One region of the Anaerosalibacter massiliensis genome, then DNA from elsewhere that is predicted to be linked to it. Evidence: riboswitches for the same ligand, from Rfam matches in the RefSeq annotation. Region 1 holds a riboswitch; the other holds the start of a gene.

The links. A riboswitch is a leader RNA that binds a small molecule or an ion and turns the genes downstream of it on or off. The one in region 1 is predicted to bind cobalamin.
Region 2: another riboswitch for cobalamin. It lies ahead of NSA23_RS06145 (sirohydrochlorin cobaltochelatase); the one in region 1 lies ahead of NSA23_RS06735 (NAD(P)H-dependent oxidoreductase).

The regions. Positions count from the first base shown of each region.
Region 1 covers NZ_JANJZL010000003.1:286,584-289,825, reverse strand. The annotation lists gene NSA23_RS06745 (NAD(P)H-dependent oxidoreductase) at 1-102, opposite strand, end outside; gene NSA23_RS06740 (nucleoside 2-deoxyribosyltransferase) at 237-752, shown strand; gene NSA23_RS06735 (NAD(P)H-dependent oxidoreductase) at 819-1,490, opposite strand; cobalamin riboswitch at 1,635-1,830, opposite strand; gene aroD (type I 3-dehydroquinate dehydratase) at 2,090-2,848, opposite strand; gene NSA23_RS06725 (shikimate dehydrogenase) at 2,860-3,242, opposite strand, start outside.
Region 2 covers NZ_JANJZL010000003.1:175,209-178,450, forward strand. The annotation lists gene hemL (glutamate-1-semialdehyde 2,1-aminomutase) at 1-917, shown strand, start outside; cobalamin riboswitch at 972-1,141, shown strand; gene NSA23_RS06145 (sirohydrochlorin cobaltochelatase) at 1,253-2,029, shown strand; gene NSA23_RS06150 (DEAD/DEAH box helicase) at 2,171-3,242, shown strand, end outside.

The DNA.
Region 1 (3,242 bases):
TTCTGGTATCTTCTTATCTGGATCAAATTCCTTACAAGCAAATCTAAATTTATGTGCATTCAATATCTCTTCTTTTCTTTTTTCTATATCTATATTTTTCATATTATCCCTCCTACCATTTTATCTATTTATTTATATACCCAATTAGAACAAATTTTAATTGCTTTGCAAATATAGTAAAGATTAATTATTATATATAAGGGTATTTAAAGTAAGAATAGTTAGGAGGTTTAAAAATGAAAGGATATTTTGCTTCACATTTTTTTAATGATGCCGTATTTAGATGGACAGAAGAAGTAGCTAGCTATATTGAAGATGAAACGGGAATTGCTATGTATGTTCCACAAAGAAATGCTGAAATCAATGATAAAAGAGAAAATGATAATATTATCACTGATATAAAAATAGCTCAAGCTGATACTCTTGAGTTAAAAAAGGCCAATATATTATTTGCCTGTTTAGATGGACTTACTATAGACGATGGGGTTGCTGGAGAAGTAATGGGCTTTGGATTAATTAAGGAAATGGAAGAAGAATATAGTATTGTCACTAAAAAACCAAGGCTAATAATCGGAATAATAACTGATATGAGATGGCAAGGAACAGGAGATAATCATTTATATAGAAATTTAATGATTTTAGGAAAAGTTAGAGAACATGGCTATATAGTAGAAGGATATCCTGGAGAAGATGATTATAAAAAAGAAATTGTTAAAATAGTAAAAAAGTTTAAAGAACAAAATAATTTGTAAAATTAGACGAAAAAGCTTAGAACCATATATGGCTCTAAGCTTTTTTATATATAAATTAGAGAATATTTACTTTATCCATTCTACTACTTCCCCAATTGGCCTTCTAGCTTTTTCTATATAGACTTTATCTTTCTTGTATCCAAAAGTTACTAGACAAGAAACTCCAAATTTTGAACTATCTAATATTCCATTGTCTTCTAATAATTTTTCTAACTTCTCCCTGTGAAAATTTTCTATAGGACAAGAGCTTATACCTATTTCTGCAGCAGCCGTTATCATATTCCCTAAGGGAATGTAAGTCTGTTTTATTGACCATTGGAACATAGCTTCTTTATCATTTAAAAGCTTAAAGTTTTCCCTCTGAAAAACTCTATAATCTTCACGTCTTTCACTTATCTCATCTTCTGGTATATTTTTTACATCTTTCATTATATAAGTTATATAGTCAGAACTATATATAATATCTGAACCTTTTCTTGCAAGCATCATTACCAAATGGCTTGATGTTGAAATTTGTTTTTCACAATCTAAAGTTAAAGAAATTAAGTCTTCCTTTAACTTATCATCTTGGATTACAATAAACTTCCAAGGTTCAAATCCAAAAGAACTAGGAGAAAGTCTACCAACTTCAAGTAAAAAATCAATATCCTCTTTTGGTATCTTCTTATTAGAATCAAACTCTTTACAAGCAACCCTGTACCTATGTACATTTAATATTTCTCTTTTCTTATTTTCCATAATATACCTCCTTAATCTTTCATAAAAATAAACAATATAAAAAACACCCCTCAGAGATGAAGAGTGTTTGTTTTCTATAGGCACAAGAAAGCATAGACATAGCCATACTATATCTTTTACACCTTCTCATCCTCGTGAGCAATCATAAGTGTCTTATTTATGGCAGGTCTCCTGACTTAGGTTTATAATAAATTCGCACCTTCCCATTCTTTTATTGAAAGAACAGTGGTATAAGTGAACTCAAATTTCCATTACAGTGGCGGGACCGTGTTGGCATTTCACCAATCTTCCCTTTTAAATTTTTGATATAATCAAAAATACCATAAACAACCGTATTTAATTATAATATCATTTTATTCTAATTTCATTTATATGTCAAGTGAACTCCCCCCACTTATTTACCCCTATGAGAGATTCTAACCACTAAGCTAAATTCACAAGAAATTTGGTAATTAAGTTTTAACCTTGCTAGATAATCCTTATTATTGTTGAATTAGTCATATACCTATTGTACCTCTCTTGTTTTACAAGTCTAGAAGTACGTTCTATGTTTTGATTAGAAGTTGAGGTATTCTTGTTTATATTAAATAAATAAACTATTATTTATTTAATACACTAAGAATCTGTCTAAGTTCTAAAGCAAATATTTGCCCTGGTGCTGAAACTTTTTCTCCAGACGCAAAAGTAGCAGCAGAACCAAATGTTTTTCCTACTATCCTACTTATAACTCCCTTTTTTCCCATAGAAATTGTAATCAATGGCTTATTAGCATGATTCTCTTTCATATAATTTGTAGCCTCTAAAAGGACTAAAACATCACTAACACTATTTGGCATAAATGCTACTTTTAATATATCAGCTCTTAGGTTTTGCATCTTCAATAGCCTAGATATTATTTCGTCTTTTGGAGGAGTTTGTTTAAAATCATGATTTGACATTATTACATAAACACTATTAGAATGTGCTGTATTTAAAATCTTCTTTATATTTTCTTCTTTATTAAAAAGTTCAATGTCTATTAAATCTATAATTTTTGATTCTATAGCCATACAATTTAACTTTATATAATATTCATCACTTATCTTTTTATTTCCGCCTTCTCTGATACTACGAAAAGTAAATAATATGGGTACATCTTTTAAATTTTTCCTTATATATATTAATGTTTCTAAAACTTTATCCATTCTTTCCACTTCTTCATAAAAATCTACACGCCACTCTACTACATCAGGTAATAATTTTTTAATGCTTTCAGTTTCACTAATTATTTCATCTTGAGTTTTACCTACAATAGGTACAAATATTTTTGTATTTCCCTCGCCAATATTTATATTTCTTACAGTTACTACATCACTCATTTCTTCACCTTCTATTTTTTAAACAATAATTCTTTCACATAATCAACTGGCATTTCCTTTCCTGTCCATAATTTAAAAGCTTCTGCCCCTTGCCATAATACCATTCCATAACCATTAATTACCTTGCAACCTTGTTTTTCAGCCATATTTAATAGTTTTGTCTTACTAGGTTCATAAACTATATCTGAAACAACTAAATCAGGATATAATATAGATGGATCCGGAATATTACATTTATCTTCCAGTGGCTTCATTCCTACAGATGTTGCATCTATAAAAATTGAACTTTCCTGTATTTCTGTTCTCAATATATTTATATTATAAAGATCAAATACTTTAGCTTTACAATTTGTTTCCTTGTTTATTTTTTGAGCCACTTTTTCTGCCCTTGTAT
Region 2 (3,242 bases), 110 kb from region 1:
TAAGAGTAGCTAGAGGATATACTGGTAGGGATAAAATAATAAAATTTGAAGGTTGCTATCATGGACATAATGATTGTTTACTTGTGAAATCTGGGTCAGGAGCTATAACTTATGGAGTACCCACTAGCAGTGGAGTTCCAGCAGATATAGTAAAAAATACTATAGTTTGCAGATATAATAATTTAGAAGATGTAAAAAAGACTTTTGAAGATTTTGGAGAAGATATAGCAGCTATAATCCTAGAACCTGTAGCAGGAAATATGGGAGTAGTTCCTGCAAAGAGAGAATTTTTAGAAGGCCTTAGGAAGATAACTAAAGAGAATGGTTCAGTACTTATATTTGATGAAGTAATAACAGGTTTTAGGATAAGCTATGGAGGGGCTAGCGAAGTATATGGAATTGAACCAGATATGGCTTGTTTTGGTAAAATAATCGGAGGAGGATTTCCAGTTGGTGCTTATGGCGGAAAAAAAGAAATAATGGAAATGGTATCTCCAACAGGGCCAGTTTATCAAGCAGGTACTCTTTCAGGAAACCCATTAGCCATGCATGTAGGATATAGAAATTTAAAAATACTAAAAGAAAATAAAAATATATATAAGGAACTAGAAGAAAAAGCTATTATGATAGAAGAAGGAATTAGAAAAAATATAGAAGAATTAAATATAAATGCAAAAATAGTAAGATTTAAAAGTATGTTAACTCTTTTCTTTGGAAAAGGACCTTTTGAAAACTTTGATGATGTTCAGTCTTGTGATACAGAAATGTATGCTAAATATTTCAATGAAATGTTAAATCGTGGAATAATGCTTCCACCAGCCCAATTTGAAGGTATGTTTTTATCTATAGCTCATACTAAAGAAGATATAGAATATACTATTAAGGCTAATTACGAAGCATTGAAGGCTATTAAGTAGAGTTAAAAAAATTGCAAAAATTATAGTCTTATGTTAGCATATGTTTTATACAACTTAATAAGAGGAGATATAGGTTTATTATGATTAAAAGGGAAATTGGTAAAAGCCAATACAGCCCCCGCTACTGTAAGTGGTACGAAATCAACGATATACCACCTCTTGGGAAGGTGTTGAGAGTAGGATAAACCACAAGTCAGGAGACCTGCCTATAACTTTTAAGTATGCCTTCGGTGGGAAGGAATTGCTTTTGTATTAAAATATATATGAATATCCATCCCATAGCTGTTTGAGGCTATGGGATTTTTTACAAATAACTCAAAGAAAAGAGGTATAAAATGAAAGAAGCTATCCTTGTAGTTAGTTTTGGAACAACTTATGAGAAAACAAGAAAGTTATGTATAGAAAGCACAGAAAATGAAATTAAAGATAGATTTAAAGATTTTGAAATTAGAAGGGCTTTTACTTCTCAAATGGTAATAGAAAGATTAAAAAAGAGAGATGGCATAATAATAGATAATGTAGAAGAAGCATTAGAGAAAATATGTAAGGGTGAGACTAAAGATATATATATTCAATCCTTACATATCATACCAGGTCATGAATATGAAAAAATGCATAGGCACATAGATAGTTTTAAGGACAAATACAATTTTAATAGTATAAGTGTAGGAAAGCCCTTACTATATGATGAAGAAGATTATAAAAAAGTGGTTGAAGCACTAGATACTAAGGGATTAAAAGAAGATGAAGCTATTGTATTTATGGGACATGGGACAGATCATATTTCTGACAATTGTTACAGTAGATTAGAAGATGAATTTAAGAAACAAGGATTTAAAAATGTATATATAGGTACAGTGGAGGGCAATGAAACTATAGAAGATATAATACCTTTACTAAAAGAAAATAAAATAAGAAAGGTAATACTAAAACCTTTCATGTTAGTTGCAGGAGATCATGCAAAAAATGATATGGCAGGAGATGAAGAAGATTCTTGGAAAAATAAACTTTTAAAAGAAGGTTTTAAGGTAGAAACCTATGTAAAAGGCCTTGGAGAAGAGGACAGTATAAGAAAGTTATTTGTGTCACATTTAGAAGATATAATAGAATAAAATTGAGAAATTAATTAAGTTTTGTTAGGGGTTTAGAATTATCTAAGCCCTTTTTCTTGTGAGTATATTTTAAATATAATATGGGCTATGATATAATAGGATATTGAATAATAAATCCCATGATTTTGATAGAGGTGAAATATGTTAAATATAGATGATAAGCTATTATTAGAAAGATCGGGAAACTATCAATCTTACATTAAAGGAAAAGAATGTTATTATAATGGTAGAGTCACGAATTTAAGGTACGATAAAGACTTAAAATATTTTCAAGGAATAGTTAAAGGAAGTAAAGAATATATAGTGGAGCTTTTTTTTGATAAAGATAATGATTTAGTATCCTCTCATTGCACATGTCCAGCTTATGAAAAATATTCAGGTGATTGTAAACATATCATTGCTCTTCTTTTATATATAAAAAACTTAAATATATCTAATACATTTCAAAAAAAAGATGAAGAAAATATAAAAAACATAATTGATTATTATAAATTTAATAGTGAAAATCAAAATATACCTGTAAAATTAGAACTTAATTATGAATTTGATTTTAATGATTTCAGAGACATTGATGAAAGTTCTTTTTTAAGTCTAAGAATGGGAGAAAACAAGCTATATGTAGTAAGAAATGTTAAAAAGTTCTTTGAGAGTTTAGAAAATGGAGAAGAAATATATTTTGGAAAAGAATTTACTTTCAATCCTAATTATCATGTATTTAGACCTGAAGATGAAAAAGTAATTAGCTTTCTGAAACTTTTATATGAAAATCATACAATAAATAGTACAAGATATTATGGAAGTGGAGACCAGAATATATTTAAAGGAAAGCACATATTACTTAAACCAGAGGCATTGAAAAGTTTTTTTAAGCTTATGGGAGGTAGAAGTTTTAATGCTTCTATAATGGGATCTGAGTACAAGAATATAAAGATAATAGAGAAAGATTTTTATTTAAATATGAAACTAGATGAAGAAGGCAATTATTTAACTATGAAAATGGATTCTTATGAAAATATTATTCCTCTTACTTCAAATGGTGAGTATATTTTTAATAATGAGCATATCTATAAAATTTCAAAAGAGTGGAGAAAGAAAATAGTACCTTTATATGATGAGATAATTTCAAGTAGAAATGAAACTTTAAAAATACCTAATAAATACAAAGAGGACTTTATATCAGAAATAATTCTAAGTGTTAAAGATGTAGCCAATA